Regions from separate parts of the Viridibacillus sp. NPDC093762 genome, predicted to be linked through region 1. Evidence: riboswitches for the same ligand, from Rfam matches in the RefSeq annotation. Region 1 holds a riboswitch; the other holds the start of a gene.
The links. A riboswitch is a leader RNA that binds a small molecule or an ion and turns the genes downstream of it on or off. The one in region 1 is predicted to bind S-adenosylmethionine.

Region 1 (8,280 bases):
ATGCGATTTGTGACGGTGAGAACGTCTTGATTCCGGGTATTATGGAGCATATCGAACGTGCAGGTGTTCACTCAGGTGACTCGATTGCAGTATATCCACCTCAACAACTGTCTCAAAAACATATTGATACATTAACAGACTATACAACTCGTTTAGCAAAAGGGTTGGAAATCAAAGGTTTAATGAACATCCAGTATGTAATTTCTGATGATGAAGTATATGTTATCGAAGTAAACCCACGTGCATCACGTACAGTACCGTTCTTAAGTAAAATTACGAACTTACCGATGGCGAATATTGCAACAAAAGCGATACTGGGTCAATCAATTGTGGAACAAGGTTACCAAACTGGTTTAGCACCGATTCAAAAAGGTGTTTACGTGAAAGTACCAGTATTCAGCTTTGCTAAATTGCGTCGGGTTGACATTACATTAGGACCTGAAATGAAATCAACAGGTGAAGTAATGGGTAAAGATAGTACACTAGAAAAAGCGCTATATAAAGGTCTAGTAGCTGCTGGTATGGATATTAAGGATCACGGTTCAGTCTTAATGACAGTAGCGGACAAAGATAAAGACGAAGCAATTGCTTTAGCTAAACGCTTTACGAATATCGGTTATAGTATTTTAGCAACACCAGGTACTGCAAAAGCAATTGAAGAAGCAGGTATAAAAGCGAGTGTTGTTGATAAAATTGGATCAAATGGTCCTACTTTACTAGACGTAATCCAAAATGGCGGTGCGCAATTAATCGTCAATACACTAACAAAAGGAAAACAACCCGCACGTGACGGTTTCCGTATCCGCCGTGAATCAGTAGAAAATGGGGTTCCATGCTTAACATCTCTTGATACTGCAGAGGCAATGCTTCGAGTAATCGAATCTATGACCTTTACAGCTGAAGAAATGCCTAAGCAGGAGGTGCGAGGATGATTCACCAAGAACGTATGCAAGTTGTACGCCAACAGCAAATTGCTGAGGATATTTTTGAGCTGACTTTAACAGGTCAGCTTGTCCATGATATGAAACAACCGGGTCAATTCGTCCATGTACGTGTAACGGATACTTTTGAACCTTTATTAAGAAGACCGATTAGTATCGCATCAATTGATCATGAACTAATGCAGTTCACAATGATTTACCGAGCAGAAGGTCGTGGTACGACAATCTTATCGGCAAAACGACCAGGTGAAGAAGTGGATGTACTTGGACCACTAGGACACGGTTTCCCTGTAGAAGAAGTAGAGCCGGGGCAAACAGCACTTTTAGTTGGTGGTGGTATTGGCGTGCCTCCTTTGTATCAGCTTTCAAAAGAATTGCATGCAAAAGGAGTACGTACGATTCACGTACTAGGATTCCAATCTGAAAACAACGTCTTTTACGAAAAGGAATTTTCCGAGTTAGACGACACATATATCGTAACTGCAGATGGTAGTCAAGGAACAAAAGGATTTGTTACTGACTTATTAAGAGATAAAGCACCTGATTTTGATGTTTTTTATAGCTGTGGACCCACTCCGATGCTAGGAGCATTAGAGCAAACTTATCCTGATAAAAAAGGATTCCTTTCCTTTGAAGAGCGCATGGGCTGCGGCATCGGAGCTTGCTATGCTTGCGTATGTAATACAACAGATGCAACAGAAAAAGAATACTTGAAGATTTGTTCTGACGGTCCAGTCTTCCCGAGAGGAGTTGTGAAGCTATGAATAGATTACAAGTCGAATTACCAGGCTTATCATTAAAAAACCCAATTATCCCAGCTTCAGGCTGCTTCGGTTTTGGACAAGAATATGCACAGCTTTATGATCTATCAAAGCTAGGTGCAATAATGATTAAAGCTACAACATTGGAAACACGCTCTGGTAACCCAACACCACGTGTTGCTGAAACAGCAGCAGGTATGTTAAATGCCATTGGTTTACAAAATCCAGGTTTAGAGCATGTTTTATCACATGAACTTCCGTGGTTAGAAAAATATGATGTACCGATTATTGCTAATGTGGCTGGAACAGAAACGGCCGATTATGTAGCAGTAGCAGAGGCTATTTCAAAAGCACCAAATGTACATGCATTAGAGTTGAATATTTCATGTCCAAATGTTAAATGTGGTGGGATTCAATTCGGTACAGATCCGAAATCAGCAAGTGACTTAACGGCAGCAGTAAAAGCGGTATCAGATGTACCTGTATATGTAAAATTATCACCAAATGTAACGAATATCTCTGAAATAGCTAAAGCTGTAGAAGCTGGTGGAGCAGACGGTATTACGATGATTAATACATTAATCGGTATGCGTTTGCATCCGAAAACAGGAAAACCAATTATTGCTAACGGTACTGGAGGATTATCAGGCCCAGCTGTTAAACCGGTATCAATTCGTATGGTTCATGAAGTAAGTCGAAACGTTAATATTCCCATCATTGGAATGGGCGGAGTTGCAACTGCAGAAGATGTGATCGACTTCCTATCTGTAGGGGCAAGTGCTGTAGCAGTAGGTACTGCAAACTTTGTGGATCCATTCATCTGCCCAAATATTATAGAAGCATTACCACAAAAGCTAGATGAATTAGGTTATGACAAATTAACAGATGTAATTGGAAGGAGCCATCGCTAAATGAATAATAAGCCTATTATCGCGTTAGATTTTCCAGATGAACAGAAGGTAATGACATTTCTTTCGCAGTTCAATGAGCCACTATTTGTGAAGGTGGGTCTTGAGCTTTATTTACAAGTAGGGCCAGACATCATTCGCGAAATTAAAGCACAAGGTCACGACATTTTTTTAGATTTAAAACTACATGATATTCCAAATACGGTGAAATCAGCGATGAAGGGCTTAGCAAAACTTGGTGTGGACTTAGTAAATGTCCATGCTGCAGGCGGTTCAAATATGATGGCGGCTGCTCTTGAGGGATTAAAAGAGGGAACTGAGGAAGGTAAACAGCGACCAGCTTTAATTGCAGTAACTCAGTTAACCTCAACGACTGAAGAGGAAATGCAAAACGAGCAACAAATCAATTTATCTTTAGATCAATCAGTACTGCATTATGCCAAACTGGCACAATCAGCTGGTTTAGATGGTGTTGTATGCTCTGTACTCGAAGCAAAAGCAATCAGCGAAGTATGTGGAGAAAGCTTCCTAAAAGTAACACCAGGTATTCGCATGGCTGGCGGGGCTGCACATGATCAAAAACGCGTTGCTACACCTGATTTTGCACACCAAGAAGGATCGACCCAAATCGTTGTAGGTCGTGCTATTACACAAGCAGAAAATCCAGTTGAAGCGTACCATGCTGTACAACAATTATGGGGAGGACAACAATAATGACAATTCAAAAAGAAGTAGCACAAGGTATGTTAGAAGTAGGGGCAGTAGAGCTAAGTCCGAATGATCCATTTACTTGGGCATCAGGTATTAAATCACCAATCTACTGTGATACACGTCTAACAATTTCTTTTCCAAAAGTACGTACAACAATCGCAAACGGCCTTGCAGCGCTTATTAAAGAAAACTTCCCAGAAACAGATGTAGTAGCAGGTACAGCGACAGCGGGAATTCCACATGCAGCATGGGTAAGCGATATTTTAGACTTACCAATGGTATATGTACGTTCAAAACCAAAAGACCATGGTCGTGGTAACCAAACAGAAGGGAAACTTTCAACAGGTCAAAAGGTAGTTGTGGTAGAAGATATTATTTCAACAGGTGGCTCAAGTATTACAGCTGTAGAAGCACTTCGTCGTGAAGGGGCAGAAGTACTTGGTGTTGTTTCAGTGTATTCATATAAATTACCACGTGCTGAACAAGCCTTTGAAGAAGTTGGTGTTCCTTACTATAGCCTATCAAACTTCGAAGCGTTAGTTGAAGCGGCAAAAGAATCAGGTGCTATTAATGAATCAGACATTCCAGGTTTACTGCAATGGCATGAGGATTTAAAAGCAGGGAATTTAAAATAATATATTAAATATAGGCATTCAAAAAAACTAGCATGAGAATCGAAATTCTCTCATGCTAGTTTTTTTATTGTTCAAAATTCTAATTCAAATTAAGGGGATATTTTTCATGGAAATAAAATAATTGGTAAAAAATGTTGCTAAATTATAGAAAATGTTTTAAAATCAATTAAACCAATGAGTTAACTAGGAATATTAAATAGATTTCTTATCTTGAGAAACTGAGGGAATTGGCCCACTGAAGTTTCAGCAACCCCTATTGTTTAGGAAGGTGCTAACTCCAACATGATTGCATGAAATCATGAGAGATAAGAGTTGAATTAGCTCCCCTCAATTCTCTTTCTCGATTATGTAGAAAGAGAGTTTTTATTAGAAGTCGTTTATTCCGCAATTGGTTAATAAAAAGGAGAGAGGTTATAAAGATGGTACAAAGAATTGATGGAAAACAAGAGAAGTTTGTATTGAATGGAGCGACACAAGTAGGAAGTGTCATTTTAAAAGTAAAGGATCTGGAGCGTCAAATTGCATTTTACGAAAATGTAGTTGGTCTTGATGTATTAGAGAGAAATACACAACATGCTAAGTTTGGTGGAAAAGGTAGTAACACAGTTATTTTTGAATTAGAAAAAACAGCAGAAAAATTACAACCGGCTAAAAGTACCGGTCTATTCCATACAGCATTTTTATTACCAGGTAGAGAAGCGTTTGCAACGAAATTTTTTGAAATTCTGCGTAATAAGGAAACGATTGATAGTCCAGTAGAACAAGCTTCACGTTTCCCGCACTTTGAACGCTTCATCCCAATTGCTAGATTAGATAGTGCGAGTGATCATGGATATAGTGAGGCGTTTTATATGTATGATATTGAAGGAAATGGTATTGAGATATATGCTGATCGTAATCGTGAAGATTGGGATAAGTATCCAGGTGGTAGTAATCCACTTAACTTTAAAGAATTAGCTCCGTTAGCTGATTTTGAAACAGATGGTAAATTACCAACAGAAACAATTGTAGGTCATGTCCATTTACGAGTAGCGAATATCGAGGAATCGGTAGATTTCTACGTCAATACGTTAGGTTTTGAGGAACAGGTAATTATTGATACTGCATTCTTTATTTCGACAGGTGGCTATCATCATCATATTGCGGGAAATGTATGGTCGGGTGAAGGGCTTCAAAAGGCGGAAAAGAATGAATCAGGATTGAAAGAAGTAAGGTTTAAATTACCAACAACAGAAAATTTCGAATCAGCAAAAAAATATATTAAACAACAAATACAAATTCAAGATTTGGGAAATGAGTTTGCGGTAGAAGATCCAAGTGGTAATCGTATTGTTTTTGAAATTGCATAAAACAATTAAAGCAAAATCGTTATAGAAGGTGACAAAATGAAGTTTGATTTTATGTATTTTTTAGAATCGCTACCACAATTATTGAAGTATGTATATATCACATTAGGTGTTTCTGTGGTATCAATGATTATTTCATTTTTTATTAGTATTCTGCTTGTTCTCATTGATCGTAATCGAATAAAAGTGTTATATCCATTATCTCGATTATATATTTCATTTTTTAGAGGGACACCATTACTTGTGCAGTTATTCGTTTTATATTTTGGACTTCCTCAGATTTTCCCTGAGATGGCTGTTATAACTTCCTTACAAGCAGCTTTAATTGGTCTAAGCTTAAATAATGCAGCGTATTTATCTGAAATTTTACGTGGTTCTTTAAATGGAGTGGAGAGCAATCAAATGGACGCTTGTTTGTCTGTAGGAATGACAAAAATGCAAGCCATGAGAAAGGTGATTTTTCCGCAGGCTATTCGAGTAGCAGTTCCTGCACTTGGTAATAATTTTATTGGTCTAATTAAAGAATCCTCTTTAACGTTTGTGTTAGGGTTAGCAGAAATTTTAGCTCATGCCAAAATGCTTGCTGCAGAGTCTTATCTTTATATGGAAAGTTACTTAGCTGTTGCAATTATCTACTGGGGTTTAACCGTTATTATTGGTTGGCTACAGAGACGATTAGAATATCGCTTAGAAGTACCTTACCTGTAATTAAGGAGTGAAAAAGGATGATAAGTGTTCAGAATCTTCACAAATCATATAAAGATAACGAAGTATTAAAAGGGATTTCTTTAACTGTGGAAAAGGGTCAAGTTGTAGCGATAATAGGGCCATCTGGATCAGGTAAGTCGACTCTATTAAGATGCTTAAATGTATTAGAACAAGCGGATAAGGGTCAAATAATAATCGATGATGTAACCGTAGATGTTGCCAATCTAACAAATAAAAAGGTGCAATTATTAAGGCGTAAAACTGCTATGGTTTTTCAAAATTATAGCTTGTTTAAAAACAAAACGGTAAAAGAAAATATTACATTGCCGTTAGTTACCGTACAGAAAAATTCGCAAGTGGAAGCTGAAAGTATTGCGGAAAAATTACTATTACAAGTTGGTTTATCTGAAAAAGAAGACTATTATCCAAATAGTTTGTCGGGTGGTCAGCAACAACGCGTAGGGATTGCTAGAGCTATCGCTCTAAATCCTTATGCAATTTTGTTCGATGAACCTACTTCAGCACTCGATCCTGAATTAGTAGGAGAAGTTCTACAAGTAATTCAAAACCTATCGCTTTCGAATATGACTATGATTGTAGTAACTCATGAAATGTCATTTGCAAGACAAGTGGCTGACCATGTTGTTTTTATGGCGGAGGGTTCTATTATTGAACAAGGAACTCCTGAAGAGATTTTTAATAATCCAAAGCAGGAAAGAACACAGAAATTTTTACAACAATTAAATAGTAGAAACCAGTTAGTGGGTAAGGAGATGGTAGTATGAAATTCAAAAAAATATTGTCACTTATAATAGTTTTTACAGTGGTTGGGGTATTAGCGGCATGTAGTTCAAAGGATTCTTCTAACAGAGAGAATTCTGTGAAAGCAGATGAAAAAGTTCTTAATGTTGGGACAGCTGCTGGAAGAAGTCCATTTATCTATCAAAAGGACAATAAAGTAATTGGTTATGATGCGGATGTTATTGAAGCGGCTGCAAAAAAGGCAGGATATAAAGTGAATTGGACAACGGCTGATTTTGAGGGATTATTTGGATCATTAGATTCAGGTCGTATTGATACAATTGCAAATCAATTATCAGTGACAACTGAGAGAGAAGAAAAATATACATTTACCGTACCGTATCTATATTCAGGATCAGTATTTGCGGTAAAGGCAAATAACGATAATATTAATTCGATTGATGATTTAAAAGGTAAAGTGGTTGGGGTAGGTTTAGGGACAGCTGCTGAAAAAGAATTAAAAGATATAAATAAAAACAATGACTTTACGATTAAAACATTTTCTGAGGACCCTACAGCAGAATTGAAGGAAGTATCATTAGGACGTGTTGACGCTTATTATAATGATCAAGTACAAGTGAAAACAACTATTGAAAAAGCTAAATTGGAAGATGTGAAAATAGGATTTGGTCCCACATCATGGGGGAATATTGCATTTCCATTTACTACTGACAGTAAAAAGGTAGAAGATATTTCGAAAGCTTTAGAAGAATTAACAAATGACGGTACATTAAAAGAAATTTCAGAGAAATGGTTAGGCATTGATGCAACGAATAAGCAATAAGTGAAAGGAGCCACACATGGTAAATGTGGGCTCCTTTTAATTGTTCTTAAATAGAATTATTTTAACTTCATGATTAATTCTTCATCTGGTGTTACATATAAAGTCCTCTGCTCAAAGTAGATAACAAAGCCTGGTTTTGACCCGTTTGGTTTTTTTACCTGACGTATTTCAGTGTAATCTACTGGTACTGATGAAGATTCACGTGCTTTACTAAAATAGGCTGATAAAGTTGCTGCTTCTAGTAAAGTTTGTTCATCTGGTTCAGATGAGTGAATAACGACGTGAGATCCTGGGATATCCTTAGTATGCAACCAAATTTCAGATTTACGTGCGATTTTAAATGTTAGATAATCATTTTGTTTATTGTTTTTGCCAACTGAAATGTCAATGCCCGTGGAAGATTTGAATTTCTCTGGAGCTGGTTTAGTTGGCTTTTTACGACGTTTAGAAGCACGTAGTTTCAAGTAGCCCTGTTCCGCTAACTCTTCACGAATCTCCTCTATATCAGCAGGCGCAGCTTGTTGTACTTGTTGCGATAGCATTTCAAAGTAGGCTAAATCTTCTTGCGTTTTATCAAGTTGCTCTTGCACCATGATAAGTGCGTTTTTCGCCTTGTTGTACTTAGTATAGTAGCTCTGTGCATTTTCAACAGGTGTTTTCCGTTCGCTAATAGGGATCGTGATTT
Region 2 (8,280 bases), on a different contig from region 1:
TATGTTCCAAGTTTCACATAACGGCGCATTTGTGATTTCACACGCGCCACAAGCTCCATCGGATGAAAAGGCTTAGTCACATAATCATCGGCTCCGACGGACAAACCATGTATTTTGTCCGAATCCTCCGCCTTCGCACTCAACATTATTATAGGAATGTTACGCTCCTCACGAATTTTAAATGTCGCCGTAATCCCGTCCATCTTAGGCATCATAATATCCAAAATTATTAAATGTACTTCATTTTCAGAAAGTATCTCCAACGCCTCAAGACCGTCTGCTGCCTTTAATACGTTGTAGCCCTCATTTTTTAAATAAATCTCAATTCCATCACGAATATCCTGGTCATCATCCGTTACAAGTACCGTATATTCTGCCATCTCTCGCACCTCATCCCTCAACAAATTTAAATATATATTTTACTCATTCATTAATTTCGTAGTTCTATAACATTAATAATACACATCAAATCTTAAGACCACCTTATCACAAAAATGAAGAAATTCTTAAGGTTTATAATAAATGCTGAAGGCGCTCGTTCAGCGGCGAGGTCGTTAGAAAAAAACTTGTTTGTTGCATCAACTCGACTGTTTGTTGTGCTATCTTAGTTGTTTGTTGCGCTAACTCCGCACTTTGTTATTTAGCAGAATATTCACGTCCTAATTTGCTTACATAATTCCGAAACTAGCTCACGCTACTCATATCTATACTTCATTTTCCCCACAAAAAAACTACTTAGCCTTAACTAAGTAGCTAAAATTTTATTAACTTTTTTAACACGACCGCCAAATGTAATAACTAAAATACCACCGAGTAGCATGGCAACACCAATCCATGCCGTTACGCTTAAGTACTCACCTACTAGAAATACGCCGAGTATAGCAGCGGTTAATGGTTCTCCGAGTGATAGTGTCACTGCTGAAGATGATGATATTTTTTGCAAGGCAGTTAAAAATAACAAATACGCGATACTCGTATCGAACACGCCCATGAATGCTAATGGTAACCAGTTTGCACTTTGTCCGACCCATTCAATTCCATACACTAATGAGATTGGACACAATAATAGCGCACTGATTGTAAATGTCATCGCTACTGCTGGCAATGCTTCTACTTTTTCCATTGATGCTTTGCTTACATGTGTATAGATTGCAAAAGCTGCTCCTGCACATAGAGCCATGGCAATACCTACCGGATTTACAGTTGCCTCTCCTTTATTTACAAACAATAATACACAACCAACTATCGCAAGTAATGTTGCTATTACCCATGTGAGTGTCGGTCTATTTTTGAAATAAAGCCAATCAATTAAACCTGCAAATACTGGAGAACTCCCAATTGTTACGACCGTTCCAATTGCTACGCCAGTCAAACGTACCGATGAAAAAAATAATGGTTGGAACAGGGCCATCGATAGTGCCGCAAAAAATGTATACTTCCAAGCCCAATGGCGGAATTTTATCTTTCTCATTAAAATAGCTATGCACAGTAAAGTGCCACCACCAACTGCTGATCGCATCATGGCAACAGTAAGAGGATTAATATCATCTGTTAAAAATGTCTGTGTAGTACCAACTGTTCCCCATAAAACAGCTGCCAGCAATACAAAGGCATACGGTAATTTACTCACTTAACACCTCACTCCTTATGTATTTTTTCATAAATATACCATAAATTCTGAAAGTTGAGGCAAACAGTTTCTTCTATTATAATGAAGGCAAAAGGAGGCATTGATCTATGTACAAAACCGTCGCAGATACAGCGAAAGATATCTCAATGCCAGAGCCACAAGTGATGCGTTACATCCTAGAAGGTCGCATTCATGCCGTTCACGATGGCGAACAATTTTTAATCAGCAGTGACCAATTTGAGCGTTACCATGAACAACTTGAACGTATCAAAGAAGAAATTGAAATTTGGAAGAACACGCCCATTCCAGAAGATATTGATATTAAAGATGAAGACTAAAAGACAGCCAAGAGCTGTCTTTTTGATTTGGATTATATAGAGAGAAAATTAAAACACCAATGGCATTTTACAATAGCCACTGGTGTTTACGATATGTAGAAGCTAGCATCTGAATGCCGCAACCAATATTTAATTAGATTGTAACAGGTGCTGTTTGTTTAGCTAGCATATCTGCATAATCTTCAACCATTACACTTGCAGTTGGGAACATTCCCGCTCCTGGTCCTACAAGAGTTAGGGTCCCAATGTAGTTTGTATCAAGAGCAACAGCATTATTAACGCCTTCGATTGAGTAAAGTGGATGTTCTGGACCAACTAGTTCAGGTCCTACTTTAGCAATTAACTCACCGTCTTCACCTAACTGTACATCCGCTACATGACGGTAACGTAAACCTTTCGCAGAAGCTTCTTCTACTTGCTCAGAAGTGATTTCAGTAATCCCAATTACATCAACATCTTCCCATCTTGGCTGTTTACCAAATGCTAATGCACTAAGAATCATAAGTTTTCGGAATGCATCTTGACCAGAAATATCGTTATACGGATCTGCTTCAGCATAACCAAGGTTTTGAGCATCTTTTAATACATCATCGAATGCTAACCCTTCACTACGCATTTGAGTAAGGATGTAGTTTGATGTTCCATTCAAGATGCCTTGGATATGGTGTACATCATTTACACGTAAAATATTTTGCATTGTTTTAATGACAGGAACACCACCAGCAGTTGTTGCTTCGTAGCCCACTTGTACGCCATATTGCTTCGCTTTTTCTTGTAAAACTAAACCATGTTTAGAGAACATTACTTTGTTAGCTGTAATAACGTTACAACCATTTTCAATTGCAAGTGATGAATATTTAAATGCTGGTTCTTCCCCAACTATTGCTTCAAATACAACTTGTAAATCTGGAATAGCTAAAATTTCTTCAAAGTTATCTGTAATTAACTCTTGTGGTGCATTTGAACGTGGTTTAGTCACGTCACGCACTAAAATTTTAGCAATTTCAATATCTACTCCTAATGTTTCCTTAAACTGTTCACGCTTTTCATTAATGATATGATAAATGCCTTGCCCTACAGTACCAAATCCTAGTATTGCTACCTTTACTGCTGCCATATGATCGCCTCCAAAAATAATATTACAATCGTACACTCAATTTCCAAATTGTTTTTAAAATCTATCTAGCATTGATGACATCAAAGTCAGGTGTTAAAACTCATTTTGTAGTTCCAATTCTGTCTGTGTTTCAGCACATCACCATATGATATGGACTTCCAATTAATTCAGAGAATAAGACGTATCGCTATTTACTAATTATGTTGCTGTACAACTGTATTGATCTCCTTTACAGCGTATCTCACCCATAATCCCCTTACGAATAGTTTTTCAAATAGCGTTTAGCAATTTTATCAATTACTAATACACTGTGCTTCAATTTTTTTACTTATTGATGATTCTAGACTATAAATGAACAGATTACAAGAAAAATCTTTCCTGGAAGGACAATTGTTTTTCTCAGAAGGTCATATAAGATGAGAATAACAACACTTTAGCTGTATTTTGAAATTTAAGATTAAATGTCACTAGTTTTAAAATAACGATTTAAAAAGAAAAAAGGACGACATAATGCCCCTCGTCATCCTTTGTCTTAGCCTTTTCTTCATTAATAAATACTTACTTTGTTACAACAGCTTCTGTTACTTTTGCAAAAGCATTATCTAGTGCTTCAATAATATCCTCAATTGCTTCTAAACCAATTGATAAACGGACAAGTTCTTCAGATACACCCGCTAGAACTAATTCTTCTGCACTTAATTGTTGGTGTGTTGTAGATGCTGGATGGATAATTAACGACCGTGCATCACCAACATTTGCTACATGCGAGAATAACTCAATGTTATCAATTAACTGGCGACCAGCTTCACGACCACCTTTAATACCGAATGTTAATACTGAGCCAAAGCCATTTTTTAAATACTTTTTCGCATTTTCATGAGTGGCACTGTCTTCAAATCCATTGAAGCTAACCCACTCAACATTTTCATGACCACGCAAGTATTCAGCTACTTTTTGAGCATTCTCATTATGTCGTGGTACACGTAAATGTAATGTTTCAAGTCCTTGAATTAACTGGAATGCATTGTCAGGACTTAATGTTGGACCAAAATCACGTAGCAATTGTACGCGTAATCGAGTTGCGAATGCAGCACTTGCAGTATCAACACCGTAGCGAATACCATGGTAAGATGCATCTGGCTCTGTATAGTCAGGGAATTTCCCTTGTGTCCAATCAAATTTACCAGCATCGACAGCAACACCACCGATTACTGTACCATGGCCACCAATCCATTTTGTTGCAGAGTGCACTACAATATCAGCACCGAACGCTATTGGATTTGAACCATATGGTGATGGAAATGTATTATCAACAATTAATGGAATCTCATTTTCATGTGCGATATTTGCCAAAGCTTCAATATCCACTACAGTTAAACTCGGATTACCGATTGTTTCCACATAAATTGCTTTTGTATTTTCTTGAATCGCTGTACGGAAATTTTCTGGGTCTCTTTCATCTACAAATGAAGCTGTAATGCCATAGCGTGGTAAAGTATTGGCTAACAAATTATATGTACCGCCATATAAACTACCTGAAGCAACAATATGATCGCCTGCACGCGCAATATTTAAAATTGAAAACGAAATAGCAGCCATTCCTGAAGATAGTGCTACTGCCGCTGTTCCACCTTCTAATAGAGCAACGCGTTTTTCAAATACATCGACAGTTGGGTTCATAATACGAGAATAAATATTACCGGGTTCTTCAAGTGCAAATAGTTTTTGAGCATGCTCCGTACTATTAAAAGCATAAGCAGTTGTACGATAAATTGGTACAGCACGAGCACCTGTTGTTGGATCTGCCACTTGGCCACCGTGTAATAATAAAGTTTCTGGACGTAAATTTGTCATCATTCATTCCTCCTAAATGTTTTTTTGAGATGGCAAATCGGAGGTGTGAGGAGGATTTTTTGGAAAAATAAAAACCCTCTTCGCTAAGAAGAGGGTTGCATAAGCAATTTTTCCTCCCCTTATCTGTCAGATCCGATTAAAAATCTGTAGGAATTAGCACCATTGTGAGTTCGTCACTCACCGGTTGCTGGGCATCGCAGGGCCTATCCCTCCGCCGCTCTTGATAAGAGTATTTGATTCAGTTCCATCTTGTTGACAAGTATAGAAGATATCTCGAACTAATGTCAATACTTTTATTTGTTTTTTCTGAACATTAAATTTAATAGCTATGATTTTATGAAAGATGAATTTAATTTAAGTAGACTTTAAAATATGTTAGCCTAAAGATAGAAAATAAATATATATTATTTAACAAAGGGGATTCAGATAATGACAAGAGAATTACTACGTAGTCACGCTTCTGTACGTAAATATACAGGCGAACTTATTTCTAAAGAAGTAGTTTTAGATTTAATTGAAACAGCACAAATGGCAGCGAGCTCGCATTTCGTACAAGCTTATAGCGTTATTTGGGTTACAGATGAAGATAAGAAGAAAAAACTTGGAGAACTTTCTAATAATGAATTCCAATTCGGAACAGCGGGTGCTTCATTTTTATTTTGTGTAGATTTTAAACGACTGCAGGTTGCGGGACAAAAGAATGGTGTAGAAATTATTGCTGATACTGCAGAGAACGTACTTGTGGGTGTAGCAGATGTTGCACTTTTCGCTCAAAACTTCGTTATTGCTGCTGAAGACCAAGGTTACGGTATTTGTTATATTGGTGGAGCGCGTAATAATCCAAAAGAAATTAGTGAATTATTTGGTCTTCCTGAATACGTATTCCCATTGTTTGCTATGACGATTGGTGTACCTACGAAACGTAATGAAACAAAACCTCGTTTACCAGTTCAAGCTGTACTACATGAAAACAATTATGATGTAGAACAATATGACACATTGTTAGATGAGTATGATGCAACAATGGAAGGTTACTATGCAAGTCGTGGGTCGAATCGTAAAATGGCCAATTGGACAAAACAAATGGCGGATTTCTTAATAGAACAGCGTCGACCACATATCAATGAATTTTTAGCACAAAAAGGCTTCACTTGGAAGTAAGGGACATAGCTCCGAAATTAGGGATACCTAGTTTTAGAGCTTTTCTTTTTGAGTTCAACCTATTATAAGTTGTTTTACTACACCTCAATTCTTTCACCTATTTATAATCCCATTAAAAAACCTGCCACTATTTAGTGGCAGGCAGGCATTTTATTCTTTTACTAAACCTTCAATTACTAGCTCTTTTACAGGTAGGAAGACTTCGCCTGAATTGATATATTTCACTTCGACTGTGTCACCTTCTTGTAGATAAATTGCTAGTGGTACAACTTCTGAGCTGACGCTATAGTTATCTTTGTTATCTAACATAAACGACACTGTTGTAAAGTCGCCATTTTTTTCTTTATAAACGCGGACAATTTTTCCTTTAATAGTAGCTTGCTCTTGCTTAGAGCTACCGTTTACTGAACTGCCTCCACGACTTAGGATAGCTTTATATTGTCTTAATGCCTCATTTGGAGTAGCTCCTGAAACTGAAAGCTCAGGATTAGCAGCTGAGACGATGAAATAATTTTGTAAGAAACCGTTTGAATCGAGCACTGGTGTTAACCAGCTTGCTTCACCATAGAAGTTGTAGATGATTGGCATTTGACCATGCCACTTTTTCTCGATAAATTTCTTTTCGATTATTTGTAATGCTCCTTGAGAATCCATGTACGCTTCCTCTTGGTTCCCCGTGTAATACGTTGCCTCTCCAGTTCGGCCATTTGTTAATGAATAACCGAGCATTGAATCGACACCTTCTTTAGGACTTGTAAAATCTGTGAAGTAGTACATATCACCATTTTCATCAAAGATTGGGCTAACATTAGCTTCCGTTCCTTCATCCGAAGGTAATTTCACATCTTTTTTCCCAAATTTACTATTCCAGAAACCGTGAACATAGTTACCAAAATAGCTATTTTGAAGGCTTACTGCTTCCGGTGAAACTGCACCGTCGATAAATGTTGGTACATCTTTTAAAGCAAATGTCTGAGATTTACCTGTTTTTGCATCGACCATAACAATACCTTCTGCATCAAAGCCGTTACGCGCTGTGATGAATTTCCCATATGAACGAATATAATATGGTTTACCATTATCATCAACTTCAAGTTGAGGCTCACCGTAGAAAATTTTCGTTGGATTTTCTAAACGAATATGACGCTCAACATTATTGTTTAAAAATGAAGAAGTTGTATATTTCATTTCTGATTTGATGAACTTTGGATTATCTGAAGAATCAGTAGCACTCATTTTAAAATAACCTGGTGTTACTTTCCCCTTCGTCCATTTAAAGAAGCCTGAGAATTCAACAGGCGCAATATACACAAATTCGCCGTTAACCTTCTGAATTTGCAAACTACCTAATTCATAGTAGCTTGTATTTGGTACTTGGCTAAAAGCCTTTTTCATTTTATTACGAGCAAATTTTGGCGGTACGCTTGCAGGTGTTTTTGTTTCATCAAATGCCTTCAGTTCCACTTTTTGTGTCATTTCAGCTGATGTGTATTTTTCATTTGCATTAAATAATGGCGCTGCCAAAATATATACACCAAAACCTAAGCTTCCTAAAAACAGAATACCTTTCAAATTACGTTCTATACCACTTGCAGACCAAGCTCCAAGCGCTGTTAAAACAATTATCACTGGCCATAAAAGTGTCCAATTTTGATCAATTATTAGAACATAGTAAATTGTTGCTGTCGCTATAAATGCAACTATGAATACGAAAATAAAGAATTGGATTTTGAATTTAGCTTTCAAATCTCCATCTTTTGTTTTACTTGTTATCGGTACGATTAATAGTCCAGCTACTGCTGCAACTATCGCCGACATTATTAATGTAGCAATCATTTTGATCATCCTTTCACATATCTATTTTACGATACAATCTTCAGAAAGTTTCAGTTATATTTAATAAAAGAAAGGTTTTATTTATTTTAAGCAAGAATACTATTTAATGAAAGGAGGTGAGAATATGAAACAAAAGATTCTCATTAGCTTAATCATAATTTTAGGCATCATTTATATTTTCTTTATACCTGCTGAACCTACTATTGTGAAACTAAGCTTTAAAATTATTCCAATGCTTCTCATTATTTGGTTAGCTTCTCTTCAAAAAGCATCTCCCAATACAAGTTATAAAACTTGGTTACTACTCGGTTTATTCTTTTGCATGATTGGCGACGCAACACTCC

Region 2: another riboswitch for S-adenosylmethionine. It lies ahead of ACQKM9_RS07395 (O-acetylhomoserine aminocarboxypropyltransferase/cysteine synthase family protein); the one in region 1 lies ahead of ACQKM9_RS02480 (VOC family protein).

What each region holds. Positions count from the first base shown of each region.
Region 1 is NZ_JBNNUK010000001.1:518,949-527,228, forward strand. It holds gene carB (carbamoyl-phosphate synthase large subunit) at 1-932, shown strand, start outside; gene ACQKM9_RS02460 (dihydroorotate dehydrogenase electron transfer subunit) at 929-1,705, shown strand; gene ACQKM9_RS02465 (dihydroorotate dehydrogenase) at 1,702-2,613, shown strand; gene pyrF (orotidine-5'-phosphate decarboxylase) at 2,614-3,324, shown strand; gene pyrE (orotate phosphoribosyltransferase) at 3,324-3,956, shown strand; SAM riboswitch class I at 4,159-4,268, shown strand; gene ACQKM9_RS02480 (VOC family protein) at 4,376-5,305, shown strand; gene ACQKM9_RS02485 (amino acid ABC transporter permease) at 5,342-6,010, shown strand; gene ACQKM9_RS02490 (amino acid ABC transporter ATP-binding protein) at 6,028-6,795, shown strand; gene ACQKM9_RS02495 (transporter substrate-binding domain-containing protein) at 6,792-7,595, shown strand; gene ACQKM9_RS02500 (Rqc2 family fibronectin-binding protein) at 7,652-8,280, opposite strand, start outside.
Region 2 is NZ_JBNNUK010000004.1:85,844-94,123, forward strand. It holds gene ACQKM9_RS07375 (response regulator transcription factor) at 1-380, opposite strand, end outside; gene ACQKM9_RS07380 (DMT family transporter) at 746-1,630, opposite strand; gene ACQKM9_RS07385 (DNA-binding protein) at 1,738-1,968, shown strand; gene ACQKM9_RS07390 (homoserine dehydrogenase) at 2,102-3,085, opposite strand; gene ACQKM9_RS07395 (O-acetylhomoserine aminocarboxypropyltransferase/cysteine synthase family protein) at 3,644-4,939, opposite strand; SAM riboswitch class I at 5,056-5,169, opposite strand; gene ACQKM9_RS07400 (NADPH-dependent oxidoreductase) at 5,369-6,100, shown strand; gene ACQKM9_RS07405 (hypothetical protein) at 6,251-7,936, opposite strand; gene ACQKM9_RS07410 (lysoplasmalogenase) at 8,061-8,280, shown strand, end outside.